DNA from 3 places in the Pantoea sp. SGAir0215 genome. Region 1 is predicted to be linked to each of the others. Evidence: riboswitches for the same ligand, from Rfam matches in the RefSeq annotation. Region 1 holds a riboswitch; each other region holds the start of a gene.

Region 1 (10,094 bases):
CATCGCCGTTAGGCGGTCCCAGCATGTAAACCTGACGCTGGCCGCAGCCTTCAAGGCCAATGCAGTAAAGCTCGCCATGCTGGGTGGTTTCGATATCCAGAGAGACCCATTTCAGCGGTGGGCGGTAGTCAGGATGCGGTTTGAGCCGGGCGTTAACCAGCGCATCGCCCTGCGCGTCACCATCGAACCACACGGGCGCGGTGATAAACCGTTCCATCAGATAGCGTTCAGGCGGACGAATATCGGATTCGTAAAGGGGAATGCCGTTTTCGCGCAGTTTCTTTTCAATCCACTGAAGCTGGCGATGCTGGCGGCAGTAAAGGCCAAATACCGGCCGGCGGCGAAAATCGGTTAACTGGAGAGGCTGCATGCGCACCTGGCGCTCGTCCTGTAGCAGCGTTTCGACCTGCGCCTGGTACTCGCAGGGAATAAACGTCACCGATTCCTGCACGGGCAGCACGACGCGCTGAGCACCGTCATCGGTGGCCAGCCAGAGCGTAATTTCGGTGCCTTGCGGCGTATCGCGCCAGTGACGGCTCAGCAGAAACCCTGCGCGGGGCTTATTCACGTATTCTCCAGGCTGATAGCGAATCGGACATGCGATTAAAAAGTATAACATGGGTATTTATACAGTGTCTCCCGGTGCGTTTTGTCAATATTGGCCTACAATTCTTGCCTTGACGCTGTGATGTCTGCTCTGGACAATCCAGCCTTCTGCTTTTTCTGAGGATTGATATGGAAGCCTGGGTTCAACACCTGATTACACAGTCGCTGGAGTGGGCGCTGTTTGCCGTGGCGCTGGTGACGTTTCTGGAGTCACTGGCGTTTGTGGGGCTGCTGCTCCCCGGCACCGTGATGATGGCGAGCCTTGGCGCGCTGGTGGGCAGTGGGCAGATCGGTTTGTATCCCGCCTGGGCCGCTGGCTTCGTCGGTTGTCTGCTTGGCGACTGGGTTTCTTACGGGATTGGCTGGAAATTTCAGGGGCCGCTTCATCGCTGGAAATACCTGCAAAAATACAAAGGGCTGCTGGATAAAACCGAACATGCGCTGTATCAGCACAGCATGTTTACCATTCTGGTCGGCCGTTTTGTGGGCCCCACTCGCCCGCTGATCCCGCTGGCGGCAGGTATGCTGGAATTGCCGGTACGCAAGTTTCTGCCCCCCAATCTGATCGGCTGTATCTTATGGCCCCCGCTTTATCTGTTGCCGGGGATTCTGGCAGGCGTGGCGATTGATGTCCCGAAAGAAGCCCAGGGCGGTCACTTTATCTGGCTGCTGGTTGCCGTTGCCCTTGTGGTGTGGCTGGGATGCTGGCTGTGCTGGCGCTGGTGGCGCGGTGAAAAGACCCGCGACTGGGCCACCGCGTATTTGCCGCCTGAACGACTGCGCTGGCTCGCGCCACTGGGCCTGGTCGTGGCCGTTGCGGCCTTCGTCGGTATTCAGTTTCACCCGATGATGCCAGTTTTCCGCCACCTGCTGTGGCAGGTCTTTATCGGTTAACGACGTGGGATGCCGAGCACATCGGCTTCCCGCACGTCCCCTGACAGCAGCCGGTCCGTTGCGCCATCCCAGTAAACCCGTCCATCTACCACCACCACGCTGCGTGGCGCAATCTGCTGCGCATCTTCAAGACTGTGCGACACCATAAGTAATGTGATTTCACGGGCTTCGCAGACGGTACGCACCAGGTTGAGCATCTCGCCACGCAGTGCCGGATCAAGCGCCGAGAAAGGTTCATCCAGCAGTAATACCGGCCGCTCGCGCAGCAGGCAGCGTGCCAGCGCTACGCGCTGACGTTGTCCACCTGAGAGCTGGCCTGGCAGGCGCGACAGCATCTCACTGAGCCCGACCTGCTGTGCAATGGTGGCTACCTGCTGACGCTGGTCCGCAGTCAGCCTGAGCCCGGGATGTAAGCCCAGCCCCAGATTCTGTTCCACGCTGAGATGCGGAAACAGGTTGTTTTCCTGAAACAGCATCGATACCGGGCGCTGAGCGGGCACGCTGTGGGTATGATCGACGCCATCCATTATCAGACTGCCCTGGCTGACGGGCAGAAAGCCGGCAATCAGATTTAACAACGTACTCTTACCCGCGCCGCTTGGACCAAGAATCGCCAGCCGTTCGCCGCGCCCGGCGTGAAGGGAAAAACGCATCGGCAAATGCTGATACAGGTAAGTCAGATTATTCAGTGTCAGCATGGCGACCCGGTAATTTTTCCATCAGAGTAAACAGAGACAGGCAGAGCACCAGCAACAGTAATGCGGTAACGGCTCCGTCGGCCCCGCGATAGGCACCAATCTGCTGATAGAGGTAGAAAGGCAGCGTACGGAAATCGGCGTTACCGAACAGCGCCACGACGCCAAAGTCTCCAATTGACAGTACGCAGGCAAACGCCAGCGCCTGTGCCAGTGGCCGCTTCAGTGCACGGAGTTCTATCAGCGTCAGGCGGTTCCATCCGCTGATCCCTAATGCACCGCACAGGTGGTTGTAGCGTTCTGCGATATCCCGCATCGGGTTTTCCAGCACTTTCAGGGCATAGGGAATGGCGATCAGTGCATTGGCGAACATCACTACGCCATCCGCCGCATCGGGCAGCCCTGTTGTGGCATTCAGCAGCAGGAAAAAGCCGGTTGCCAGCACGATACCCGGCATGGCCAGAATCAGCATGCCGCTGGTGTCCATAAATTGTGCGGCAAGTTTACGCTGGCGCAGGCGCAGTTCGCGGCTGCTCCAGAGCAGCATGGTCGTCAGTAACACGCACAGCACGCCAGCGCCCAGGGCGATGCGCAGTGAGGTGAATGTTGCCTGCCACAACGCCGGTTGTTGCAAGGCGCCGCGCAGTCCGCCGTCCAGGCCATTAATAATCACTGCGATCAGGGGCGGTAGCAGTAACAGCAAGGCTAAACCGATGAGGGCGATGTCGCTGATGCGCGCCAGCACGGAATCCTGCGGATCGCGCCAGCCCTGGCGCTGCGTGTTGCCAGCGGGAATGGCGTGACTGATGCGCTGACTGAGAAGCACCAGCACCAGGCAGCAGCCAAGCTGAATCAACGCCAGGAGTGCGGCGCGTCCCGGATCGTAGTCATAACTTAAAGCCTGAAAAATGGCCAGTTCGATAGTGGTGGCCCGCGGCCCGCCACCCAGTGAAAGCACCGTGGCAAAACTGGCGAAGCAGAGCATGAAAATCAACGCACCGGTAGGCAGTAACTGGCGACGTAGCCACGGCCATTCAAGGAGCCGAAAGTGATGCCAGCCACGGATATTCAGCTGTGCAGCAAGCTGACGCTGTTCGGCCGGAATGCTTTCCAGCGCCTGCAGCATCAGGCGCGTGGCCAGCGGCAGGTTGAAAAAAACATGGGCCAGCAAAATGCCCTGAAGCCCGTAAGGCGAGAAGTGATAGTCCACGCCAAGCCAGGCGCAAAGCCGGGCCAGCCAGCCCACCCGACCATAGACAGTGAGCAGACCAAATACCGCGACCAGCACCGGCAAGACCAGCGTCATGGCGCACAGGCGTAATAATCCCTGACGGCCAGGAAAACGGCGTCGATAGAGAGCCCGGGACAGCGGAATGGCCGGCAGCAAAGAGAGCAGGGCGGAAAGCAGCGCCTGCGTAAATGAAAAGCCAATCACATGATGCAGATAGGTATCCTGCAGAACCGCGCGCCAGTCGGTCGCCGGGGCCGCCATCCACAGTGCAGCAAAAGCTGACAACGCCACGCTGCAAAGCAGCAACGTGGCGAGTGAACCCGGAATCAGCCAGAAGGGGATCAGCGACTCACGGCGCGTTGCCATTGGCTGACCCATTGTGAACGGTGGCTGGCGACGGCTTCAGGCGAAAACTGTAATGCCGTCTTCGGCACGCTGAGTGAAGCAAAGCCTGCAGGCAGGTCGGTTTTGATCACCGGGTACATCCAGTTGCCGGTTGGAATCGTATTCTGGAAAGCGGGCGTGACCATGAACTGCATAAACTGCTCTGCCAGTTTTGGTTGTTTGCTGTTAGCCAGGCGGGCTGCCACTTCCACCTGCAGATAGTTGCCTTCGGCAAACGGTGCCGCGGCATAGTTATCCTTCTTCTCTTCAATAATGTGATAAGCCGGCGACGTGGTATAGCTCAACACCAGATCGCTCTCGCCTTTCAGAAACAGACCGTAGGCTTCACTCCACCCTTTGGTCACCGTGACGGTTTTCTTTGCCAGCTTTTGCCAGGCTTCAGGCGCCTTGTCTCCGTAGACTTTTTGCATCCACAGCAGCAGGCCAAGGCCCGGCGTGCTGGTGCGGGGATCTTCATAAATCACGCGCCATTTTTCGGGGCTTTCGACCAGTTCTTTCAGGCTCTTTGGTGGGTTTTTCAGCGTGTTTTTGTTATAGACGAACGCGAAGTAGCCGTAATCGAAGGGCACAAAGGTGGTGTCCTTCCAGCCGCCGGGAACCTGCAATTTACCGGTATCAACGTCGCTTTTGGCAAACAGCCCGGTTTGTTGCGCGGCCTGCAGGAGGTTGTTATCCAGCCCTAAGACCACATCGGCCTTGCTGTTCTTGCCTTCCAGACGGACGCGATTCAGCAGCGAAACCCCGTCTTCCAGGGCCACATATTTCAGTTCGCAACCGCACTGGGTTTCAAAGGCTTTTTTAACGGCCGGACCCGGTCCCCAGTCAGCGGAAAATGAATCATAGGTGTAAACCGTCAGGACAGGTTTGGCCGCGAAGACCGGGGCAGAGAGTAACAGCAGCACGGGCAGGACGTTTTTTAACACTTTGCGCTCCTATAGCGGCAGGGTTGAGTCGCAAAGGATCTGAGCAAAGTTGCCTCTCAAATCCCTACGTCGGCATTAACCGATTCAGGTTCGACGGGTATATCTCAGCGCTCTGACATGATGGAAAGAGGCACCCCGTTGAGAACGTCACATTCTAGTCATTTAATGCCCGCCGGGAAAGGATCACAGCGTGGGCGGTGCAAACCAGGCGGATTTAAAGTCAAACCACCCCAGCGTATTCATCCGTACTCCGCGCATACTGCGCTGGCCTTCCAGCAGCAGCCAGTGATGAAACAACGGATGAAGCCAGTTGCTTTCAACCAGCTGTTTCGCCCATTCAGCAAGGGGGAGCGTTTTCTCACGCCAGCGCGCAGCATCCTGCTGCCAGTTCACCGGCAGGCAGTGCTGCAACAACGGGACTTCGTATAACAGCGCAAACAGAGAATAGTCCAGGGGCAGGGTAAAGTTGACGCTGCCGAGCCAGATATCGCTTTCACCTGTGCCCTGATGCCAGGATTCATAACTGACCTCACGCACGTCCAGCGTCACATCGTGTTGCGCCAGTAGTGGACGCAAGGCATCGGTGATACTGACGTGCTCAATGTGCTGGTTATAAACGGTCAGCGTCAGGTGCGTCAGGCCTGCGGGTTTTTCTACCGGTGTCAAATCACGCCGGTGGTGCCAGCGGGGCAGCAGGCCGTAAGCAGGAAACCAGTAACGCTGGTAACCCAGATCAGCATTGTTCAGTAAGGCAATGGGGTTAAGCAGGAAGCTAAGCCAGCGTCGAATGCCCGGTTCGCCTGCCTTCGCGGAGCGCTGGTCAAACAGTAAAAAGTAGCAGCCCTCTTCAAGCCGACTCTCTTCCTGTTTCTCATCGGCCTGTTCGCCCTGCAGGCGAACACCGGCATAAACCACTTCGTCACTGATTTCGGGCAGCACCCATACCGACACGTCATCGATCAAGGCGCGATAGCCAAAGTAGTCGTCGAAGGCTTCGATCTTCAGCTGACTTTGCTGATTGCGGATGACCCGATAGGGCCCTGTCCCTATGGGCTGACGGGCAAAATCGCGCATATCGGGCCACTCGCGCGGCAGAATCATGGCGCTGACGCTGCCCAACAGCCAGGGTAGCCAGCGGTCGGGCTGATCTAAATAGATATCCAGCGTCCAGGGGGCAGGGGAGTCAAGTCGCTGAAGATGGCAAAACAGCGGATGCTGGCGCAGGCGCTCAAGGCTGGCAATCACATCGTCCATGTCGAGTTCCCGGCCATGATGGAAACGGATAGCCGGACGTAAATAAAAGCGCCAGTGTCGATCCGAATGTTGCTGCCAGTGATGAGCGATATCGGCTTCGATTTCCCCCTTTTCCTCATTTATGCGTGTCAGACCGCTAAAAATCTGGCGAGCGATATGGGTTTCTGACCGACGCAGGGGCGATCCAGGCAGCAGATTGAGCAGAGGGCGATAGTAGAGAACGCGCAGAATATGTTTTCCCTGCCGGAAACTGCGGCCCAGATGCGCGCTGATCATCTGTCTGACCTGATCTTTATCGCCGACAAGCTGCACCAGTTGATCAATACGATCCTGTTCCAGCAGGTCTTCAGCGCGCTGCTGCTGCAAGGTTAGTCCGGTGTAGCAGAAGGTGAGCACGGATCGCTTGCCCCGTCCGGCCTCCGCCTGCCAGGTGAGCCAGCCGGCTTCCTGCATCCTGTTAAGCAGGTTCCGCATATGGCGACGTGAACAGTGCAGGGCGTCGGCCAGTTCAACCAGGGTGGTTTCCTGCGATTGCCCCTGACAGCTCTGCCACAGACGAATGAACTGCTGCTTCAGACGTGATGACGACATAAAAGAGGAACTCCCTCTGAAACCTGCTCTGTTTTTCCTGCCCTATTTTAGAGGCAAACTTTCTCGCATTGGAAGAGCGGGAGGCATTCAGCGATGGATGGCGCTCTGACATGGACGGCAGCGATGCCCGTCCCTTCTGAGTAGTGTGCTACGATTTTGCCAGCAGAGTTATTCTGCTGGTTTTTTTTACGTTGCAGGTTATGGTCGGGGGACACGCTTCCCGTTTCTATTGTTGTTCTGTCAGGGATAAGGCATGAAATCTTTGTTAGCATTCTCGCGCCGTTTCAATCCAGTGTTTTTCGCTTTTATGGTGACCGCCTTTATCCTCGGCGTAGCGGGCGCGCTTCAGGCACCGACGCTGAGCCTGTTTTTATCGCGAGAAGTGCAGGTGCCGCCGCTGTGGGTTGGGCTGTTTTTTACCCTCAATGCCGTTGCCGGGATTGTGGTGAGCATGATGATCGCAAAACGTTCTGACCGGGTCGGCGATCGCCGCAATATCATCTTGCTGTGCTGCATGCTGGCATTGGCAAACGCGCTCCTGTTCGCCTTTACCCGCCATTATCTGACGCTGATAACGCTGGGCGTACTGCTGTCGTCGCTGGCGAATGTCGCCATGCCGCAGCTTTTTGCCCTGGCGCGTGAATATGCCGACAGTGCTTCGCGCGAAGTGGTGATGTTCAGCTCTGTCATGCGTGCTCAGGTCTCGCTGGCCTGGGTGATTGGCCCGCCATTGTCATTTGCGCTGGCGCTGAATTTTGGCTTTGTCACGTTGTTCAGCGTGGCCGCCGGGCTGTTTTTTCTCTGTTTTCTGCTGATCTGGTTTACGGTGCCCTCGGTGCCGCGCACCGCGTCCCTGATGCAGTCAGGCGGAATTCCGCTGAGTGGCTGGCGTATTCGTGATGTGCGTATTTTGTTTGCCGCATCGACGCTGATGTGGACCTGCAACACCATGTATATCATCGACATGCCGTTATGGATCAGTACGGATCTGGGCTTACCTGAAAATCTGGCCGGAATCTTAATGGGCACGGCTGCAGGGCTGGAGATCCCGGTCATGATCGTGGCGGGCTTTTACGCCAAACGATGGGGCAAGCGGAATATGATGGCCGCCGCCGTGGCTGCTGCCGTCGTGTTCTACAGCGGCCTTATCCTGTTTCACAGCCATCTGGCGCTGCTGATCCTGCAGGTGTTTAACGCCCTGTTTATCGGCGTGGTCGCAGGCATTGGCATGTTGTGGTTTCAGGATCTGATGCCTGGACGGGCGGGCGCGGCCACCACCCTGTTTACTAACAGCATTTCGACCGGGATTATCCTGGCGGGGCTATGTCAGGGTGCGCTGGTTGAACATTTTGGGCACGGCAGTGTGTACTGGGTGATTGCAGCGATTTCGCTGGTTACGTTGGTGATGATCAGAAGAGTCAAAGAGGCGTGATCCGCGCCTGTGAGATGCGCAGGGCAAAAAAAAGCCCGGTCAGCAGACCGGGCCGTACGGTGATAACGAAGCTTAGCGCATAAAGGCGGGCTGGTTATTTTCGTAAGCTGAAATCGCGCTTTCGTGCTGCAGCGTCAGGCCGATGCTGTCCAGTCCGTTCAGCATGCAGTGGCGACGGAAATCATCAATCTTAAAGCTGTAGGTCTTGTCGCCGGCTTTAACCACCTGCGCTTCCAGATCCACTTCGAAGCGGATGCCCGGACGGGCTTTTACCAGGGTAAACAATTCGTCTACCTGCTCCTCAGTCAACGTGACCGGCAGCAGTTGGTTATTAAAGCTGTTGCCATAAAAAATATCGGCAAAGCTCGGCGCGATGACGACTTTAAAACCGTAATCGGTTAGTGCCCATGGCGCATGCTCACGTGACGAACCACAGCCAAAGTTTTCACGTGCCAGCAGGATGGACGCCCCTTTGTACTCCGGGAAATTGAGCACGAAATCCGGATTGGGCTCCAGGCCGTGATCGTCCAGGAAACGCCAGTCGTTAAACAGATGCGCACCGAAACCAACACGCGTCACTTTCTGCAAAAACTGCTTTGGAATGATGGCGTCGGTGTCGACGTTAGCGGCATCCAGTGGCACCACCAAACCCGTATGTTGCGTAAATTTTTCTGCCATGATGGCGTCCTTATGTCAGGCTGCGAATATCAGCGAAATGGCCATTAACGGCAGCAGCAGCGGCCATCGCCGGGCTGACCAAATGTGTCCGTCCGCCACGGCCCTGGCGGCCTTCGAAGTTACGGTTACTGGTTGAAGCACAACGCTCGCCGGGATTCAGGCGGTCGTTATTCATCGCCAGACACATGGAGCAGCCAGGCAGGCGCCATTCAAATCCGGCCTCAATAAAGATCTTATCCAGCCCTTCGGCTTCGGCCTGGGCTTTAACCGGGCCTGAACCTGGCACCACCAGAGCCTGAACGCCCGGCGCAACTTTACGCCCTTTGGCAATCGCGGCGGCGGCGCGCAGATCTTCAATGCGCGAGTTAGTGCAGGAACCAATAAAGACTTTATCGATGCTGACGTCGGTCAGTTTGATACCGGGTTGCAGGTTCATATAAGCCAGCGCCTTCTCTGCGGATGCCCGCTCCACGGGATCCGCAAACGAGGCCGGGTCGGGAATCTGCGCATCCACCGCGATAACCTGCCCAGGGTTCGTTCCCCAGGTAACCTGCGGGGCGATCTCTTCTGCACGCAGCGTCACGACGCGGTCAAATTTCGCGTCCGGATCGGACTTCAGCGTGCGCCAGTATTCAACGGCCTGCGCCCATTTCTCACCTTCCGGTGAAAACTGACGTCCTTTCAGGTAGGCGAAGGTGGTTTCATCGGGGGCCACCAGACCGGCTTTTGCGCCCATCTCGATAGCCATGTTACACAGCGTCATGCGGCCTTCCATGCTCAGCGCTTCGATCGCGGAACCACAGAATTCGACAACATGGCCGGTACCGCCCGCGCTGCCGGTTTTGCCGATAATGGCCAGCACGATGTCTTTCGCCGTAATGCCCGGGGCAACCGTACCTGTCACTTCAATCTTCATGGTTTTAGCACGGCCCTGTTTCAGGGTTTGGGTGGCAAAAACATGCTCGACTTCAGAGGTACCGATACCGAAGGCCAGCGAGCCAAAAGCGCCGTGTGTAGCCGTGTGCGAGTCACCGCAGACAATGGTCATGCCCGGTAAGGTCATGCCTTGTTCCGGACCGATGACGTGCACGATGCCCTGGAACGGGTGATTCAGGTCATATAACTGCACGCCAAATTCCGCACAGTTCTTGATCAGCTCCTGCATCTGAATACGGGCCATTTCACCCGAGGCATGAATATCTTTGGTCTGGGTAGAAACGTTGTGATCCATGGTGGCGAAGGTTTTCGACGGCTGGCGCACTTTACGACCGTGCGCCCGCAAGCCATCAAACGCCTGCGGTGAGGTCACCTCATGAATCAGGTGACGGTCAATATAGAGCAGCGGCGTTTCATTCGGCGCTTCGTGAACGACATGTGCATCAAAT
Region 2 (10,094 bases), 2.1 Mb from region 1:
TTACTTTCCCCCGCCGGAACGCTGAAAAACATGCGTTACGCGTTTGCCTATGGGGCCGATGCCGTCTATGCCGGCCAGCCGCGCTACAGCCTGCGGGTACGCAATAACGAATTCAGCCATGAAAACCTGGCGAAAGGCATTAACGAAGCCCACGCGCTGGGTAAAAAATTTTATGTGGTGGTGAACATCGCCCCGCATAACGCCAAGCTGAAAACCTTTATTCGCGACTTAACGCCGGTAATTGAGATGCAGCCCGACGCGTTAATCATGTCCGATCCTGGGCTGATCATGCTGGTGCGCGAGGCGTTTCCGGCCATGCCCATCCACTTATCTGTGCAGGCTAACGCCGTAAACTGGGCAACGGTGAAATTCTGGCAGCAAATGGGCTTAAGCCGGGTGATTTTATCCCGCGAGCTGTCGCTGGAGGAGATCGCCGATATTCGCGAGCAGGTGCCGGACATGGAGCTGGAAGTGTTTGTGCACGGCGCACTGTGTATGGCGTACTCCGGGCGCTGTCTGCTGTCGGGCTACATGAATAAACGCGATCCTAACCAGGGAACCTGCACCAACGCCTGCCGCTGGGAATATCAGTTGCAGGAAGCCAGACAAGATGACGTCGGCAACATTGTTGAAATTCATCAGCCAGTCAGCGTGCAGGACGTGACGCCCACATTGGGCATTGGGCAACCCAGCGACAAGGTGTTTTTGCTGGAGGAGAAAATGAAACCCGGCGAAATGATGAGCGCCTTTGAAGATGAACACGGCACCTACATCATGAACTCGAAAGATCTGCGTGCCGTGGCGCACGTCGAGCGCCTGAGCCAGATGGGCGTTCACTCGCTGAAAATCGAAGGTCGCACCAAATCCTATTATTACTGCGCCCGCACCGCACAGGTTTATCGCAAAGCCATTGACGATGCGGCGGCAGGTAAACCGTTTGATTCTGCCCTGCTGGAAACCCTGGAAGGCCTGGCGCATCGCGGCTATACCGAAGGTTTTTTGCGTCGTCACACCCACGACAGCTACCAGAATTACCAGACCGGCTACTCTGTCTCAGAGCGCCAGCAGTTCGTCGGGGAGTTTAGCGGTGAACAGCGCGAGGGCTGGGCGGAAGTACGGGTAAAGAATAAATTTGTTCTGCATGACAGCCTGGAGATCATGACGCCGTCCGGTAACCTGATCTGCACCCTTGATGCCCTGCAAAACAGCCGTGGAGAACCGACAGAGGTGGCCCCGGGAGACGGGCATCGCGTCTGGATGAAAGTGCCGCCGGAGGTAGATCTACGGTTTGCCTTGCTGCTGCGTAACTTTGCGCCAGGCCAGAACACTCAGGATCCGCATGCCGCTCACGCCACGGCCTGACAAAATTTGACAAAAGCAAGAACAGGATCACAGACGGCTCGGTTTTACTGAACTATAGTGCTGCCTGCTACCAATGAGTAACAATTATCAGCAGCAGTAACTGGATCCACCTCATTCACCCGCCCGGCTCCCCCGTGCGGGTTTTCTTTTTTCTCCCTTTCGCCAATCATTTTTCTCTTCCGGCTATGCTATAACCACTAACTACGCTTTCGATCTCCAAGGAACAGATAATGGACAAACAATCGCTTACGCTGCTAATCCTGAATGGTAAAGGCGCAGGTAATGACGATCTCCGTGAAGCGATCACGAAGCTGCGCGCCGAGGGCTTTAACATAGCCGTGCGCGTGACGTATGAAAAAGGAGACGGTGAGCGTTACGTGGAAGAAGCCCTTGAACTGCAGGCGGAAACCGTGGTGGCGGGCGGCGGTGACGGCACCGTCAACGAAATCGCTACCGCACTGGCGTCGGTCAACGCGGATGAGCGCCCGGTTCTGGGGATTCTGCCGCTGGGCACAGCGAACGATTTTGCCACCAGCGTCGGCATTCCTGAAGAGATTGAGCACGCCTTGCGCCTGGCTATCCAGGGTAAAGCCTGTGATATCGACCTCGCCCGCGTTAACCAGCATCACTATTTTATTAATATGGCGACCGGAGGATTTGGCACGCGCATTACGACCGAGACGCCGGAAAAACTCAAATCCGCGCTGGGCGGCGTGTCCTATTTTATTCATGGGTTGATGCGCATGGACACGCTAAAACCGGACAGTTGTGAAATTACCGGGCCCGGTTTTAACTGGCAGGGCGATGCGCTGGTCATCGGCATCGGCAACGGTCGTCAGGCCGGAGGCGGTCAGCGTTTATGCCCGTCGGCGTTGATTAACGATGGCCTGCTGGACGTCAGCATTGTTACCGCGCAGGAGTTGCTGCCTACCCTGCTGCATTCCCTGACCGGCGATGAAGAGAATCCCGGCATTATTTCCACGCGCTTATCGTCCCTGACGATTCGCTCACCGCATGAAATGACCTTTAACCTGGATGGCGAACCGCTGACAGGCCAGTCATTTACCATCGATATCATGCCGGGCGCGTTAAGCTGCCGCCTGCCGCCGCAGTGTGCCCTGCTGAGTTAATTCTCACGGGAGCCCTGGCTCCCGGCCTTAATGTAAACAGTTCGTGATTACATTCACAATTCCGCTACTTCAACTTGTATGGTAGTAGCGAGACGCGTAATTTTTCATCCTTAATGCCAGCATGGCCTGCCGTCCGTCTGCCACAAGGATGCTTTATGCTACACATCGATCACCTTCCTGCGGATGTTCATCTGCCCGCCTATGACCGTCGCCAGCTTAAAACCCGTATAGTGCATATCGGCTTTGGTGCCTTTCATCGCGCCCATCAGGCCTTGTGCACGGATAAACTGGCCGAACAGGGTAGCGACTGGGGAATCTGCGAGGTTAACCTTAACAGCGGCGAGCTGATTCAGGCACTCCGCCAGCAGGACTTTCTCTATACGTTGACCGAAAAAAGTGACGACGCCGTGAAAACCCGGGTCATTGGGGTGGTTACCGCGGCACTGCACGGCAAAACGGACGGCATTGATGCCGTGATTACGGCCCTGTGCCAGCCGGACGTGGCGATTGTGTCGATGACCGTGACGGAAAAAGGCTATTGTCACCTGCCCGCCAGCGGCAATCTCGATCTGCAACATGCGGATATCGTGCATGACCTGGCGCACCCCGCACAGCCCCGCTCGCTGCCCGGATTGATTGTCGCCGCCATCCGCCGTCGACGCGATCTGGGTTTAGCGCCTTTCAGCGTGATGTCCTGCGATAACATGCCTGAAAATGGCCACGTCACACGGAATGTGGTGACGCAGCTCGCCCGGCAGCATGATGCGTCGCTGGCGGACTATATTCAGCACAACATCACCTTTCCCTCCACCATGGTAGATCGCATTGTTCCGGCAATGAATGAGGCCGCCTTTGACGCGTTACGTGCCCGTATTGGTTCGTCCGATCCGGTGGCCGTTGAGGCTGAACCCTTCTTTCAGTGGGTGATTGAAGACCATTTTGTCAGCGGCCGACCTGACTGGGACAAGGCCGGTGCCGAACTGGTGGAGGATGTGCTGCCGTTTGAGCAAATGAAGTTGCGCATGCTCAATGGCAGCCACTCCTTTCTGGCGTACCTTGGTTACCTTGCGGGTTATGAACATATCAGCGATTGTATGGCTGACGACGCGTTCCGGGCGGCCGCACGTGCGCTGATGGTTAACGAACAGGCGCCGACGTTAACCACGCAGGGCGTGGATTTACCGGCTTACGCCGACGCCTTAATCGCTCGCTTTGCCAACCGCGCTATCAGACACCGCACCTACCAGATTGCGACCGATGGCACCCAGAAACTGCCACAACGCTTTCTCGACAGCGTGCGCTGGCATCTCGCTAACGGCACACCCTGCCCGCTGCTGTTGCTGGGCATTGCCGCCTGGATGCGCTATGTCGCTGCGGTCGATGAAAAAGGCGAACCTATAGCGATCCGCGACCCACTTAAAGCCCAGCTGGCCACCTGTGTGGCAGAAAGCGCGGAAGGTCAGGAGCGGGTGCGGGCCTTACTGGGCCTGAAAACCGTTTTCGGCGAGGATCTGGCGGATAATACAGCCTTCGTTGACGCGCTCTCCGCCTGCTATATACAGTTAACGAAAGTGGGGGCACGGGCGGCCGTGCAACAGGCCATCGCACAGGGCTAAGGCGTTTTAACGCGCTGGCGAAATCGGGTTAATGTTAACAGGGACAGAACATGACGCTTTCCTACACCATCACGACAAGTGAACCGGTCAATCAGCAGATTTACCGTTATCTACGCAAAGATATCGTCACCTGCGTCATTCAGCCGGGCGCTTTGCTGTCGGAAAAAGAGGTTTCCGCCCGTTTTCATCTCTCTCGCCAGCCGGTACGTGAGGCGTTCATTAAGCTGGCAGAAGCCGGTCTGGTACAAATCCTTCCACAGCGCGGCACCTTTGTGCGTAAGATTTCAGCGAAGCAGGTCGAAGATGGACGCTTTATCCGGGAAGCGGTAGAACTGGCCGTGATACGCCGCGCAGCGCGGGAAACAAGCCAGCGCGGACTGATGGCGCTGGAGCATAATCTGCAGCTCCAGCGCATCACTGCCGCCCGGGGCGACAGCCAGATGTTTCTCAGCCTGGACGATGAATTCCATCGTCTGATTGCGGAGAGTATCGACTGTATGCTGGCATGGGAAACCATTGAAAACATCAAGGCGACGATGGACCGGGTGCGCTATCTCACCCTGAATCAGGTCGCGCCCGCTGAAACGCTGATCGAACAACATGAAGCCGTTTTTGCCGCCCTGAAAGCGCGCGATGCGGACCAGGCAGAAACCGCCCTGCGTCACCATCTGCAGGCAATGATGTTTTCGCTCGCGCCCGTGATCAGGCAAAACCGTGACTGGTTCGAGGCTGAGTAGCGCGCCGTACAATCGCTGAGCGAAGCCGTTACCACCACTGATGAAAATGATGCACAGGTCCAGTCCCGTGGCCCACCTCCAGCGAATCGGCTGTCAGCAGGGCCTGTTGTAGCCAGGTTTTGGCTTCATTAACCGTCTCCGCCCAGTCACTGTGCCGTGGGCGCAGGGCCGCCAGCGCAGCAGACAGCGTACAACCGGTACCGTGCGTATGGCGCGTCTTCACCCGAGGCGTGCTGAACCGTTGCCGCCCCGCTGGCGTGATCAGCCAGTCAGGACTTTCGCCATGATCCAGATGTCCGCCCTTCATCAGCACGGCCTGACAACCCAGCGCCAGAAGGGCATCGCCCTGCGTCAGCATCTCGTTCTCATTGCTGGCCATACGGCATTCGAGCAGCGCGGCGGCTTCGGGCAGATTAGGTGTGATCAGTGACACCTGTGGCAACAGGCGCTCGCGGACACAGGCAATGGCATCAGGACTCAGTAAGGCATCGCCGCTCTTGGCCACCATCACCGTGTCCAGCACCACAAACGGGATTGCCCGGCGCTGCAAGCCAACCGCCACCCGCTCCACGATCGCCGCGTCGGACAGCATGCCAATTTTTGCACTGTCGATGCGCACGTCATCAAGAACGGAATCCAGCTGTGCGCTGACAAAATCAGGATCAATACGGTACACCGACTGTACGCCACAGGTATTTTGCGCCACCAGGGCCGTAATCACGCTGGTGCCGTAAGCGCCCAGTGCGGAGAAGGTTTTCAGGTCGGCCTGAATCCCGGCACCGCCGCTGGGATCGGTACCGGCAATCGTTAAAGCATTGATGCGTTTCACAGGGCGGCCTCCAGTGTCCAGAGCGCGTCCAGAAACGCCGGTGCAAAGCTGCCCGGCCCGGTTGATGCCTGTGCGGCTTTCTCTCCGGCCAGTGCCATCACCCGACAGGCGCTGGCGATATTGATCAGTCTGTCACCCGGCAGGGTGGCAAAGGCGGCGACGACCGCAGACAGCGCACAGCCGGTGCTGACCACCCGCGTCATTAAGGGCGATCCGCCGACGATCGACAGGGTACGCATCCCGTCGGTGGCATAATCCACCTCGCCAGTGACCACCACACAGGTCTGATACTCCCGCGCCAGTTGTTGGGCGGCCAGCAGGGCGCTTTCGGCGGCGTGCAGACTGTCCACGCCACGTCCGCCGTCAGCCTGCTGGGCCAGCGCCAGAATCTCGGAAGCATTGCCGCGAATCACGGCAGGCGACTGCATCAGCACCTGCTGGCAAAACCGGGTACGCAACGTCAGTGCGCCCACCGCTACCGGGTCCAGCGTCCAGGGCGTGCCTGCCAGATTAGCCGCCTCGATTGCCGCGGCCATGGCCTGCTGGCGTTCGTGCGTTAATGTGCCGACATTGATTAACAGTGCATCCGCGATACCGCTGAACTGCGGCGCTTCCTCGCGATCGATGACCATGGCAGGTGACGCGTTCAGAGCAAGCAGGACATTAGCCGTGAGCATTTGCACCACATCATTGGTCATGCAGTGCACGAGCGGTGACTGACGGCGAAACTGTTGCAGGATGGGCGCGCATTGCGCATCAGAAAGATGGTGCGGTTGATGTGTCATCAGAACTCCCAACCGGCGGACAAGAAGGCGAATGCGGTCAGGCATCAGAATTCCCTACGCTGGCATTATCCAGATCAGGTAATACGGGTTTTTCTCAGCCTTCACAAAGAAGGGCACCCCGAGTCGTGTTACGCAGAGAAGAATAAGTAAGCCCCTAAATTTAAGCAAGGTGCTTATTCTTTTTTCAACCTGGCGGGCGAGACTTTTACATGATCCGGATCAACTCCCCACCGCACGAAAAAAGGCTTAATGCTGCGGGCTTAAAATTTGCACGTCAGAGCAGTAAAGGTATTTACGCAAGTAAATTATATCCTTCACCATTATCAGAATGCCCAGCAATAACAAACACCTGCCTACAACATCGCAACAATAAATCTTCATATCACGTAGTTAAAAATTACCAGAACACTTCATACTTGACAGGAAGCATGATGCGATTTTTAGCGCTTATCCCTCATCGTCACCGATGGACTGACATCACCATTACCCGTCAGGGTGCCCTTTCTCCTTCTGGCCGACACTATTATTCCACTTATCTTTCTGCCCGTTGTCAGCGTTGCGATGCGGTTATCCATCGGGTGTATTATCGCGATATCAGTGATGACCAGGCGCGCCGCTGGCTGGGGTAAATTCGCGGGTCGGGTACACGTTTTGCCAGGTTACGCGGCCGACGCAATTTGGTAGTCTTGCCCTTACTGAGTCACTGGACTGCTTACGCTTATGCCCTTCCTGCTGGATACATTAGGACACCAGATTTACCTGTCAGCCCCGCTGTTTATTCTTATTTTCCTGGGTTATTGCCTGACGAAATGGGGCAAATGGCCGCTGAGCATCAGCGAAGGCATGAACCGGTTTGTCTTTAACGTTGCCCTGCCCTGCATGCTGTTTCGCATCATGAGTGACTTTTACAACAGTCCCGCAGTCGATGTGCGCCTGCTTCTGGCATTCTTTGGCAGTTGTCTGCTGGTGTTTATCGTGGGCCGAATCCTTGCCTCGCGTCTGTTTCATCTGGATGGCGTGGCCGGTTCGGTCTTTGCCCTGGGCGGTGTCTTTTCAAATAACGTTATGCTGGGTATTCCGGTCGCTACCGTCCTGCTGGGCCCCGGTGCCTTGCCATCGGTTGCGCTGGTCCTGGTATTTAACAGTCTGATCCTCTGGACATTACTCACCGTCTCGGTGGAATGGTCGAAACAGGGCAGTTTTTCCCTTCAGGGCTTTAAGCGCACCTTGATTAGCGTGCTCAGGAATCCGTTAATTATTGGCATCTTATCAGGCACCGCCTGGAGCCTGTTGCAGCGGCCTCTTCCCGCCATCGCCGCTGAACCGCTGCGCATGCTGGCGTCCATCGCCGCACCCTTATCGTTGGTCACTCTCGGCATGAGCCTGGCGCACTACCGGGTGCGGGAAGGCCTGAAAGAGAGTTACACGATTTGTGCGTTGAAACTGATTCTGCAGCCGCTGTGTGTCTGGGCAATCGCCTGGCTGACGGGTCTGCCTGCGCTGGAAAGTAAAGTGGTGGTGCTGCTGGGGTCGATGGCGGTCGGTGTGAATGTCTACCTGATGTCGCAGAAATTTAACGTGATTACCGGCCCCACGGCCGCCAGTATGCTGCTTTCCACCCTTTTTGCCGCGATAACCACGCCGTTGTGGATGATGTTAATGACGCTGGCCGGATACTAAAAAGCCCTGTAACACAGGTTACAGGGCTGGCTTTTGCACCGAAAAACTTAGTGTGCAGGTTGGGTGCGAATCAGGTAATCAAAAGCGCTCAGCGAGGCTTTTGCCCCTTCACCGCTGGCAATGATGATTTGCTTGTAAGGCACCGTGGTGCAGTCGCCTGCTGCGAAAACGCCTTTCAGGCTGGTTTCGCATTTTGCATCGATGATGATTTCACCCATCTTGTTGCGCTCAACCGCCCCTTCCAGCCAGGTGGTGTTAGGGAGCAGGCCAATCTGAACAAAAATGCCTGACAGCGCCAGTTCATGGGTTGTCTGGTTGGTGCGATCCAGATATTGCAGGCCGGTAACTTTGCTGCCGTCGCCTTTCACTTCGGTGGTTTGTGCATTCAGGATCACATCCACGTTTTTCAGACTGCGCAGTTTGTCCTGCAGCACTTTGTCTGCACGCATTTCGCTGGCGAATTCCAGCAATGTGACGTGTTCAACAATACCAGCCAGATCGATAGCCGCTTCCACGCCGGAGTTACCGCCACCGATGACGGCAGTGCGTTTACCTTTGAACAGCGGACCGTCACAGTGCGGGCAATAGGTCACACCTTTAGTACGGTACTGCTCTTCCCCCGGCACGCCCATGTTGCGCCAGCGCGCGCCGGTCGCCAGGATGATGCTACGGGATTTCAGTACGGCACCTGACGCCGTTTCAATGGCGTGCAGGCCGCCTTTCGCCGCAGACGGAATCAGTTTAATCGCGCTCTGACTGTCAATCACATCAACACTGTAATCGTCAACGTGGGCACGCAGTGCGCCAGCCAGTTTGGCCCCTTCCGTTTTCTGCACGGAAATATAGTTTTCGATATCAACGGTATCCAGTACCTGTCCGCCGAAACGCTCACCCATCAGGGCGGTGCGGATGCCTTTACGGGCAGAATAGATGGCGGCCGCTGCGCCAGCGGGACCGCTGCCAATAATCAGCACATCATAGGCTTCGCGTTTATTCAGCGCTTCTGCTGCGCGCTTGTCAGCATTGGTGTCGACTTTACTGACGATCTCCGCCAGGCTCATGCGGCCCTGACCAAACTCTTTGCCGTTCAGGAAAACCGCCGGCACGCCCATGACATTCCGTTCCTGAATTTCGTTCTGGAACAGGCCACCGTCAATCGCGGTGTGGCTGATGCGTGGGTTCAGGACCGCCATCAGGTTCAGAGCCTGTACCACATCCGGACAGTTGTGGCAGGACAGCGAATAATAGGTTTCGAAATGGAAATCCCCATCCAGCGCCGAAATCTGATCAAGCAGATTTTGTGCTTCTTTGGACGGGTGCCCACCGGTCTGTAACAGCGCCAGCACCAGTGAGGTAAATTCATGACCCAGCGGCGAACCCGCAAAACGTGGGCCGTGATCCGCACCAGGGTTAGTGATTAAAAATGAGGGTTTACGCACCTGACGATCGTTCTCTTCACTAAAGCTGACCTTGTCAGACAGGCTCGCGATATCGACCAACAGATTGCGAATCTCGGTTGATTTTGCGCCATCATCCAGCGTTGCAATCAACTCCACAGGCTTGGTGAGTTTCTCAAGATAAGCTTTGAGCTGCGTTTTTAAATTGGTATCAAGCATAGTGAGTTCCTGGTCAAAAAATCGGGTGCCGAAGCACCCGATGAGAAAATGATCGACGTTGCGATGCGGAAATTAGATTTTGCCAACCAGGTCCAGCGAAGGCGCCAGAGTCGCATCACCTTCTTTCCATTTGGCCGGGCACACTTCACCAGGGTGAGAAGCCACGTACTGCGCCGCTTTCACTTTGCGCAGCAGGTCAGACGCATCACGGCCAATACCTTCAGCGGTGATTTCTACAGCCTGGATAACACCCTGTGGGTCAACGATGAATGTACCACGGTCAGCCAGACCTTCATCTTCGCGCATGATGTCGAAGTTGCGGGTCAGCGCGCCAGTTGG
Region 3 (10,094 bases), on a different contig from region 1:
CACCCTCTGCATAGTGCTGCATCAATGCGTCGTAATCACGGGAAGTCATCGCCCTGTCGCATCGTCTGATAACCTGTAAAACAGGTAGCTCATTCATCAGCTCTTCCGCACGCATTGCGGGTATGTTAAGTATATGCTTACCGATGTTAAAAGGAGTTAATCATGTTTAGTCATATGGTTGTTGGTACAGACGATATTGAGCAGGCAAAAAAATTCTATGACGCCATTTTTGCCGTAATAGCGTGTGAAGAGCAGGGAATTGATGCCATAGGCCGCCCTTTTTATTCGAAAAATAACCAGCGTTTTATTGTCACTAAGCCCATTAATGGTCAACCGGCCACCTTTGCCAATGGCGGAACCATTGGCTTTGCGATGCCCTCATCTGACGCCGTCTTCCGCTGGCATCAGCAGGGTCTCGAAAACGGCGGAACCTCGGCTGAATCCCCACCGCATATCAGAGAAACCGATGGTCGCTGTGTCGCTTATCTCAGAGATCCCACCGGTAACAAGCTGTGTGCTTTTTACAATCCGTCATAGTGTATGACCGGTTCTGTACACGCAGCGAAAAAGCCTTGTAAACGGAGAGCCGTTGGATATTAATCTCGCTGGCTTTCTGCCTGCACTGTTGCCGATTGCGCTGTCACCTGGGGCGAGTTTCACTCTGGCGATGAACAGTGCACTTACATCAGGCTACAGAGGCTTGTTTAAAACACTGTTCGGCACTGCGCTGGGTATTTACACGCACGCGCTGCTGATTGGACTGGGGCTGTCGACGGCGCTGGTGGCGTCATCCACACTGTTCACCTGGTTAAAAATCGTGGGGGGCGTTTATTTACTGTGGCTTGGCGGACTGCTGTTTATCACCGGGATAAAGACAAAAACCTTTACGCTGAACGCTATGGACAGCGCGGTGACGATAAAAGGCGCCTGGCTGGCCAACGTCATTAACCCTAAAGCTATCCTGTTCTACCTGACGGTGGTTTCCCAGTTTACAGGCGACAGAACCGATTTGGCTGCCTTCCTGAGCCTGGCCACCGTACACATTGTAGTGATGTGTCTCTGGCTCACGCTTATCAGCCAGCTACTGGTTTTTTCAGCGCAAAGCGTGAATCCCGTTGTTCTGAAACGCTATGTAAACATGGCAGGGGGCCTTTTGCTGATAGTGATTGCCGTACACAACCTGGTATCCTGATCGTCAGCTCAACGCGGTCATCATAACTTTCATTCATATCGGAAGGCAGAGGGAAACAGATGGTAGCCGTTCAGCAATGGTATAAAGACGATTATCTGATCACGACAGATCGCGCAAGGATGGATATTGAGGCGATTCATCGCTATCTCACCCGCTCAACATGGGCAGCCGGTATTGATGGAGAAACCGTGGCCCTGTCGGTAGAGAACAGCTTAAATTTTGGCCTTTTTCATCATCAACAGCAGATCGGATTTGCCCGCTTTGTTACTGATTACGCCACCTTTGCCTATTTATGTGATGTCTACGTGCTGGAAGAGTATCAGGGCGCAGGTCTGGGAGGTTGGCTGATTACCTGCTGTCAGTCCCATCCCATCGTGGATAAACTTCGCAGGATGCTACTGTTCACCTCAACCGCGCCATGGCTATATAAAAAGTTCGGTTACGAGCCCGTCAACCGGCCCGATTACGCCTGGACGATTACCCGACCCGATATCTATCAGGCCCGTCGTTCAGACCGGGCCTGATAAGCCTGCTTTTCCGTCAGATTTAGCGGTCGGCGATGATGGCCAGCCGCTCACAGCCACGCGCCTCCAGTGCCTGCGCGGCCTGAGCGGCACGCATGCCGCTGGCGCAGACCAGAACAATGCGCTTATCCGCGGGCGGTTGCCAGCAGGCAATATCCTGTGGCAGTAGCCTCTCAGCATTCGTGCTGACGCTCACGGGGGCTTCATCCATCCCACGTAGCTCCACCACGCAGTCGTCTGGCGTCAACAAGGCAGGATCAATAAACGGAATCCCGGGTTTTTCCGGTTCCGGTGCCGCATCAAAGCGGAACTGACGCAGTTGCCATGACACAAAATCACAGTTAATCATGCACCCTAACGGTGACGGCGACAGCGTTAGCAGTATGCTGAGCGCCATCTGAGCCTGCATGGCGCCTAAGGTGGCGACCGCCGGGCCTAAAACCCCCGCAGTGTTGCAGTTGCCTGATGCTTTGGGTAAACGGGGAAACAGCGCGCGATAGCTGGGCGCTCCGCCGCAGAATCCGCCAACATAGCCTTGTCTTCCCAGCACTGAGGCACTCACCAGGGGAATTCGTCGGGCATAGCAGTTGTCGGAGAGCAGATAGGTCACTGCAAAATTGTCTGCGGCGTCAATGACCAAATCAATCCCTGTCATTGCCGTATCGATAATGCTGGCACGCAGGGCATCAACATGCGGCTCGATGAGTATGTCAGGATTGCGTTGCGCCAGCGCACGCTGCGCGCAGAAAACCTTGGGCTCGCCAATGTCGGCAACGGTAAACAACGTCTGGCGATGCAAATTATGCAGCGTCACGACATCATGATCATACAGCCGGATATAGCCCACGCCGGCACCTGCGAGCAGGGGCAACAGGGTTGACGCGAGTCCACCCGCGCCCACGACCAGAACGCGGGCTGCAGCCAGCGCCTGCTGCCCCTCATCCCCGACTTCGGGCAACATAGTCTGTCGTTGATATCGCGACATTTTCGCTCCTTAACTGAACTGCGCCAGACCAAAAACGGGCGTGGAGGCGACCGCCATATCCCGACGTTCCATCATGCCGGCCAACCGCGCCTGATGTCCTGACTGAATGGCACTGGCAAACGCTCCCGCCATGCGTACCGGATCGTGGGATTTCGCGACGGCGGTATTCAGCAACACGGCATCAAAGCCCAGCTCCATCGCCTGCGCCGCCTGGCTGGGAGCACCGATCCCTGCGTCAATGATCAGCGGAACGTCTTTAAACCAGGCACGCATGGTGCGTAAACCGTCAATATTGCGTAGCCCCTGCCCCGAGCCAATGGGCGCGCCCCAGGGCATCAGCACCTGACAGCCCGCTTCCAGCAGTTTTTCGCCCACAATCAGATCTTCTGTGGTGTAAGGAAAAACATGAAAACCTTCGGCACATAAAATACGGGCGGCCTCCACCAGGGCGAATGGATCCGGTTGCAGGGTATCCGCGTGCCCGATCACTTCCAGTTTGATCCATGGCGTGGCAAACAGTTCGCGCGCCATATGCGCCGTCGTGACGGCTTCCCTGACGGTATGGCAACTCGCTGTATTGGGTAACACGCGCTTATTCAGCGTTTTCAGTAAATCGCGAAAGGCCCCACCCTGATTCCCTTCCCGACGCAGACTGACCGTGATGATATCCGCACCGGAGGCCACAACAGCCTGCTGAAGAATATCCGGTGAGGGATAACCGGCCGTACCCAGTAAAAAACGGGAGTCGCCCTTGTAGTCGTAAAACATGATCAACCTCCCTGCATTGGCGACAGCACTTCCAGACGGCAGTTGGCCTCAAGCAACTGTGAGGCATAGCGCTCTCTGGGAACAAAGGTTCCATCGAGGGCACTGGCCACACAGCCAGCGTCAATGCCCTGCTCTTCTAACAACTCCGCAAGCGTCCCGGCTTTCGTCTCGATAGCACGACCATTTAGTTCGATTCGCATAGTAGTCTCTCTGTTGCAAGTTGATGCATGAGCTTTTCGGCCATAACCGGTGCCAGCAAAAAGCCATGGCGATACATACCGTTAATGGAAAAGACACCGTTTTCATAACGCACGTCGGGGAGGTTGTCGTGATAAGCAGGACGTAACCCCGTCCCGCTTTCGATAATGCGCGCTTCGGCAAGCGCAGGATGAATGCTGTAAGCAGCGCTCAGCAGCTCCATCATGGCGCGCGCGCTGATGGGGCTGGTATCCTGACTCTCAACCATGGTGGCCCCGAGCATAAAGTGCCCCTGCGCCCGGGGAACCAGATAGCAAGGAAAACGGGGATGCAGCAGGCGTAAAGGTCGGGAAAACGTGATCTCATCCGTTTGCAGTATTAGCATTTCGCCCCGCACCGCACGCAAGGCTGGCTGTGCCTCACGCGCATGAATACCGCGGCAATCAATAATGCGTCCGCTGGGCTTGCCAGCGTGAATACTGACGCCCGCGCTGACCAGACGTGCACGTAACTGTTGCATTGCCTGACGCGGATCGAGATGCGCTTCAGCCGGGAAAAATAATCCCCGGGCGAAGCGGTTTTCCAGCGCGGGTTCGATGTCACCTGGCGCAACCCACTGATGCGCTAGGGTCATGCTGGCAAACCGGGTAAGTTCGGCGCTGTCACGCGGTGGCGCGAGTACGAGTGTGCCCTGCTGTTCAACGCCACTTACGCGGGCTGCCCACCACGCTGCAGCGTGCTGTCCCCATTCAACGACCTGCTGAGGCGCACTTTCTGCCTCACACCAGGGTGCCAGCATGCCGCCAGCCCAGTAGGACGCCGCCTGACAATTCGGTTGCGTAATGACTTCAACCTTCTCGCCGTGTTCGGCCAGTAACGTCGCGATACAGAGTCCGGATACACCGCTGCCCAGCACTGACCAGCGGCTCATTGTCCGCCATCCTGATGGGGTAAAAACGGAATAAGGATAGTCACATTGGCCTCTCTGTTAGCTCTCAGAGACCCGCGATACAAGAAGGGAAAAAGCACAAGCCTGACAGAAACAGGCTCTGCGGCAAGCATCTACGCGATGCGCAGATGCCCGTCTTCCTACGCCAGTATCAACTGGGTCAGGTTCTAAGGGTCGCTAAGCCGCGCATGGCGCTATTAGCCTCTCAGTCTCTCTGGCGAGACTCCCCTGACGGGTTCTAGTTGTATTTTAAGCGACGCTGTTCGTCAAGGCTGACACGCAATTTATCGCCGGGTCCGGCAAGATAAATAGCGCATTCAGGGTACACCCATGTAGCGCAACAACGCCGTCATGCAGGCCGCGCCCAGAATAATGAAAATCAGCGGAGCTCTACGCCAGGCAAGGAACAGGGCAAACCCGACGCCCAGCACTCTGGCCATCCCTGCAAAATGCTGGCCTTCAAACAGCGTGGTGGTTGCCGCAACCGCAAGCAGCAGTACAGTGGCAGCATCGGATAACATATTTTGGGTTCGTTCACTGACGGGCAGACGATTGCCGAGTTTAACACCCGCGAAACGGATGGCGTAGGTGCCAGCAGCCAGCAACGCAATACCTGCAATAATCATGGCGTGATTCATTTGCGCGATCTCCATGTAAAGAGGCCAAGCAAGGAAAACAATACGGGCATACCGGCAGGTACGAAAGGCGTGACCACCAGCGACAAAAACGCACCAGTCATAGCAGGAATGCGGGTGCGCGCTTTGCGTAAGGCAGGAAAGATTAGCGCAATCAGGATCGCGGGAAAGACCGCATCCAGGCCGATAGCAGACACATTCGGAATAAACTGCCCTATCGCCGCGCCAGCCATTACGGTCACAGGCCAGATTACGCCAATACTGATGCCGCATATCCAGAATGCCTGGCGACGTTGCGCCAGCGTAGGCTGGGAAATGCCAAACACGACACTTTCATCATTCATGATGTGGCATCCTAGCAGACCCCGTCTGCCCTGACCGACCAAATCCTTGACAGTGATACCAAAAGGAAGATGACGCGCATTGACCAACAGCCCCGCCGCTGCCGCCGTGAGAGGACTGCCACCGCCCGCCACGATACCGATAAACAGGAATTCAGACGCCCCCGCCAGCACCAGCGTCGATAACGCCAGCGGCACCCAAAACGGAAAACCTTCTGCAAGAGCGAGCGAACCATATGACAGGCCAACAATGCCATCGGCAAGACAGACAAGGAAAATGGCTTTTATCACGCCCTTGTCCAGCGTCCCTTTTTTATCCAGCATCACGATTAGATCCCATAACGAACGATATACCCATTATAATGAACGGACCGCAGCAGCATTACAAGATGAACGATACGTTCGCCATAACGAACAGGATGCAGGATGAGTACACCCATTGATATTATCGCCAGCAGTTTAGTCAGAGAGCGCCAGCGGGCAGGACTGACTCTCGCAGAAGTCGCGCGTCGGGCCGGCATAGCAAAATCGACCCTCTCTCAACTTGAGGCGGGGAACGGTAATCCTGGCATTGAGACGTTGTGGTCACTTTGCGTTGCCCTGAATATTCCGTTTGCCCGCCTGATGGAGCCGGAAGCGAACCGCCTGCAGGTTATTCGTCGCGGTGAAGGCCCTGCCGTTGCCGCCGAGCAGGCGGATTATAAAGCCGTCCTGCTGGCAACCTGTCCGCCCGGCGCGCGACGGGATATCTATCTGCTAAACATCCAGCCCGGCAGCGAGCGCCGCTCGCAACCGCATTCGCCGAACACCATTGAGCATCTCATCTTGACTCAGGGACGCGCGCTGGTCGGGCCCACAGACTCGCCCGTCGAACTGGCACCGGGCGACTACATCAGCTATCCCGGCGACACTGAACATATTTTTCGTGCGCTGGAGCCGGATACGCTGGCCGTGCTGGTCATGGAGCACATCTGAGGGTGCTCTGCCTCAGTCATCAGGCAGGCTAATCGCATCAAGGGAAATGACCCGATGTGCACTCCTCTCAAGTAGCGTGAGATCATGACTGACCAGCAGAATGGCGCAGCGTTGCTGCATGGCCAGATCAGTCAGTAAGGCCAGCGTCTGTTGCTGAACCACAGGATCGAGACGCGACGTGGGTTCATCGGCAAACAGGAACACGGGATTCAGCAACATCGCCCGAAGCAGCGAAAACCGCTGAAGCTCACCGCCTGACAATCCTGAAGCCGGACGGTCTAACAACGCCTGTCCGAGCCCCAATTGGCGCATCCGCTCATCACGTCGCCTCACCGGAATTGTGTGGCGCTGCAGCAGATCGTCGATGATCTGGGCCATAGTGATATCCGGTGGAAAAACCGCAGAAGGATCCTGGTACAGTTTTTGATAACGCAACGGATGAAACCTGCCCGGTCGGGTTATCGTTCCCTTATCGGGCTTAATCAAGCCCGATAGCGTATCTCCCAGGCTGCTTTTGCCACTGCCGCTCTCACCATAAAGCCCAACGATTTCACCGGCGCGAAAGCATAAATTTACATTGCGGAACAACGTTTTCCCGGCGCGTTTCAGAGTAAGCCCTTCGGCCCGTAATACGAGGGTGTCATCACAGGGCAACAACGTGGCCGGTGGCCAGGCATGGGGTTCGGCGGCCAGCAACTGTTTCGTATAAGCCTTCTGCGGCGCATTCAGGACTTGCGTGGCATTGCCCTGCTCAATCACCTTTCCCTTATGCATCACGACAATGTCACCGCCTAACTGCCTGGCCAGCGCGATATCATGGGTGATGGTCAGCAAGGCTTCGCCGCGGGCTACGGCCAGGTTGAGCATGTCACCAATTTCGTCCCGTCGCGCCACATCCAGTCCTTTCGTCGGTTCATCCGCGATAAGCAGAGTGGCACCGCCCGCCCGCGCAGCGGCAAAGCACACCCGTTGGGCCATTCCACCGGAAAGCTGCCAGGGGAAACGCTCTGCCGCGTGGGCCAGCCCCAGCGAGTCCAGCGCCAAACCTGCCGCCTGCTGCGCGCCCTGACGCGTGTACCCCTGTATGTACCGATAACCCTCTTCTGTCTGGCCTTTCACACGCATCGTCGGATCAAGCGCCAGCAAGGGCTCCTGAGGTAGAGCGGCAATACGGTGTCCCCACAGCGCACGGAGTGCTGTCAGATCGGTTCGCAGATTATATTGCTGCCCGTCAATGACTACCGTTCCTTCAGCGCGCAGTCCGTCGGGTAAGGCGCCGAAAATCGCCTGCGCAAACAAACTTTTTCCCGATCCTGTCTCACCAATGAAGGTGACGGGCCTGCCGGGATGGATGATCAGACTTACAGGCTCAACAATGCAGGTATCCGCGAAGACGGCGACCTGTTTGATTACGATGCTTGCCATTTGCGCTCCTTGTTGACCAACAAATTCAGCCCCACCAGCAGGATAAACAGCACAACCACAGGCTGCAGTAATAGCCAGGGCGCTTCCCAGGCATAGGGGAACAGCTCCGTCATCATCAGGCCCAGCTCAGGTGTGGGTGGACGAACGCCAACACTGATAAATCCCAGCGCCGATACGGCCATAATGGCATTGCTGAATGCATAGACGGTCAGTGTCAGCAATAACGGAGACAGGGCCGGCCAAAGATGTCGGCGAAAGAGATAAACAATGGAGAAGCCAAGCAGTGAAGATGACTGAACGGCTGGCGACATGACCACAGGCCGCAGCGTGGCGCGCGTCACACGGAAAAATTCCACCCACAGTACCAGTGAAAGTCCCAGCCATAACATGAGCGGCGCGTCAGGTGCGATTGCGGCGAGCAGCAGGACTAACAGCAGGCCCGGCAGCGCCAGACACATGTCGGCCAGCATACCGAAAAGTCGATCGACCCATCCGCCGTACCAGGCGCTGGCTATTCCCGCCAGCAGCCCCATGAGCATTGCTGTAATCACACACAGGGCCGCCAGCCCCAGCGACAATCGCAGCGCCGCACTCAGGCGCGCCAGCATCGAACGCCCTAAATGGTCATAACCCAGCCACGCGTTACCCGAGGGCGGCGTTAACATCTGTAACAAATCCTGCTGCAGGGGATCGTTCTGATTCAACAACGGCATCAGCCATGCAAAGGCCAGCAAGGTTAAAATTATCACCAGCCCCGTTTTTTGGCGGTACGTCATACGCGTTTACCTCGGGGATCCAGGACATAACACACGCCATCAACAAGCATATTTAAGGTGACAAAGGTCAATCCCAGTACCACCGCACTGGCCTGAATCACCGGAACATCCCGGGCAAAAATCGCATGTACCAGCGCGTGTCCGACACCTGGCCAGGCAAAAAGAGTTTCGATCACCACCACACCTTCCACTAACCAGACGAACTGCATGCCGATCCAGGTGACGACAGGGACACTGAGATTGCGCAAACCATGTCGCAAAAACAGGTGCGGCGCGGAAAGGCCCTTTTGCGCTCCCCAGCGATACCAGCCTGCTTTCACTGCCTGACAGGTTGCCTCACGGACAACACGCGCCCCTACCGCGCTCAGCGTTAATGCCAGCGTCAGCGCCGGGAGGATGAAATGTTGCCCTTCCCCATGCCCCGCACTGGGTAGCCAGTTCAGGCGCAGCGAAAACAACATAATCAGAAGTAAACCCAGGGCAAAATGTGGAATCGATTTAAACGTGGGTGCCAGCACGTTAATGAGCCGATCAACAACACCGCCCGGCCGACATCCTGCCCAGACCCCCGCAGGAATAATGAGAATCAACATCATCAGCAGTGCTACACCGGCCAGAGCAAGGGTTTGTGTTAACTGCCAGCCCAGCTCACTGCTGACCGGCTCGCCTGAGACGAGAGATCGCCCGAAATCGAAGCGCAGCAGATCCCACATCCAGTGCCATAGTGCATTTCCCTGAGCGGAAAAGTCCGTCAGCTGTTGCTGCACGCGGGTAACCGCCGCCAGGTCGACCCGGTCATAACCATATCGTCCCGACGCAATGCGCCACGCCATATCGCCCGGTAACGCCTGTACTAAAACGAACGTTAAAATACCGACGGCAAAAATCACAAAGGCAGCCTGACCCAGGCGCCAGACGAGTTGTTTAAGCATTATTCCGCCCATTTGATTTCACGCAGGCCAAAATGGCGTTCAAAGGGATCCAGTTTTATGGCGGCGAGCTTCGCGTTTACTGCTGCTGACTGCTGGTACCAGGCAACCGGAATAACCGGTAAATCACGCTGTAATGCGGCGGTGATGACCGCTCTTGCCTGCTGTCGTTGATCAGGATCGTTGCTACGTGAAAGCGTGCTGAGCGCCTTATCAAACGCGTTGTCGTGCCAGTTCATTGCGCCCCAGTCACCTCCCTGCGAACCGTAATCCTGAAGTAGCGTGCCGCCAGGATCCGGCGTCAGGGCGAAATTACGGGCATAGAGCGCCATTTGCAGGCTGCCATCATGATGACGCGCGGGTATCTCACTGGAATTGGTTGAATTGATGATGACCT

The links. Region 1 has a riboswitch for thiamine pyrophosphate ahead of thiB (thiamine ABC transporter substrate binding subunit). Riboswitches for the same ligand answer to the same signal wherever they lie in the genome.
Region 2: another riboswitch for thiamine pyrophosphate. It lies ahead of thiM (hydroxyethylthiazole kinase); the one in region 1 lies ahead of thiB (thiamine ABC transporter substrate binding subunit).
Region 3: another riboswitch for thiamine pyrophosphate. It lies ahead of C1N64_RS22185 (FAD-dependent oxidoreductase); the one in region 1 lies ahead of thiB (thiamine ABC transporter substrate binding subunit).

The regions. Positions count from the first base shown of each region.
Region 1 is NZ_CP028031.1:1,338,091-1,348,184, forward strand. It holds gene polB (DNA polymerase II) at 1-568, opposite strand, end outside; gene C1N64_RS06260 (DedA family protein) at 736-1,500, shown strand; gene thiQ (thiamine ABC transporter ATP-binding protein ThiQ) at 1,497-2,198, opposite strand; gene thiP (thiamine/thiamine pyrophosphate ABC transporter permease ThiP) at 2,182-3,792, opposite strand; gene thiB (thiamine ABC transporter substrate binding subunit) at 3,768-4,754, opposite strand; TPP riboswitch at 4,798-4,902, opposite strand; gene sgrR (HTH-type transcriptional regulator SgrR) at 4,938-6,599, opposite strand; gene C1N64_RS06285 (MFS transporter) at 6,853-8,031, shown strand; gene leuD (3-isopropylmalate dehydratase small subunit) at 8,104-8,709, opposite strand; gene leuC (3-isopropylmalate dehydratase large subunit) at 8,720-10,094, opposite strand, start outside.
Region 2 is NZ_CP028031.1:3,437,225-3,447,318, forward strand. It holds gene yegQ (prephenate-dependent tRNA uridine(34) hydroxylase TrhP) at 1-1,362, shown strand, start outside; gene yegS (lipid kinase YegS) at 1,593-2,492, shown strand; gene C1N64_RS16025 (mannitol dehydrogenase family protein) at 2,648-4,108, shown strand; gene C1N64_RS16030 (GntR family transcriptional regulator) at 4,159-4,845, shown strand; gene thiD (bifunctional hydroxymethylpyrimidine kinase/phosphomethylpyrimidine kinase) at 4,874-5,674, opposite strand; gene thiM (hydroxyethylthiazole kinase) at 5,671-6,459, opposite strand; TPP riboswitch at 6,494-6,590, opposite strand; gene C1N64_RS16045 (hypothetical protein) at 6,891-7,088, shown strand; gene C1N64_RS16050 (AEC family transporter) at 7,180-8,139, shown strand; gene ahpF (alkyl hydroperoxide reductase subunit F) at 8,187-9,755, opposite strand; gene ahpC (alkyl hydroperoxide reductase subunit C) at 9,828-10,094, opposite strand, start outside.
Region 3 is NZ_CP028032.1:252,645-262,738, forward strand. It holds gene C1N64_RS22150 (YybH family protein) at 1-97, opposite strand, end outside; gene C1N64_RS22155 (VOC family protein) at 163-537, shown strand; gene C1N64_RS22160 (LysE family translocator) at 590-1,192, shown strand; gene C1N64_RS22165 (GNAT family N-acetyltransferase) at 1,252-1,716, shown strand; gene C1N64_RS22170 (HesA/MoeB/ThiF family protein) at 1,739-2,701, opposite strand; gene C1N64_RS22175 (thiazole synthase) at 2,711-3,469, opposite strand; gene thiS (sulfur carrier protein ThiS) at 3,472-3,669, opposite strand; gene C1N64_RS22185 (FAD-dependent oxidoreductase) at 3,654-4,598, opposite strand; TPP riboswitch at 4,737-4,856, opposite strand; gene C1N64_RS22190 (AzlD domain-containing protein) at 4,934-5,254, opposite strand; gene C1N64_RS22195 (AzlC family ABC transporter permease) at 5,251-5,916, opposite strand; gene C1N64_RS22200 (helix-turn-helix domain-containing protein) at 6,019-6,567, shown strand; gene C1N64_RS22205 (ABC transporter ATP-binding protein) at 6,580-7,992, opposite strand; gene C1N64_RS22210 (ABC transporter permease) at 7,977-8,768, opposite strand; gene C1N64_RS22215 (ABC transporter permease) at 8,765-9,700, opposite strand; gene C1N64_RS22220 (ABC transporter substrate-binding protein) at 9,700-10,094, opposite strand, start outside.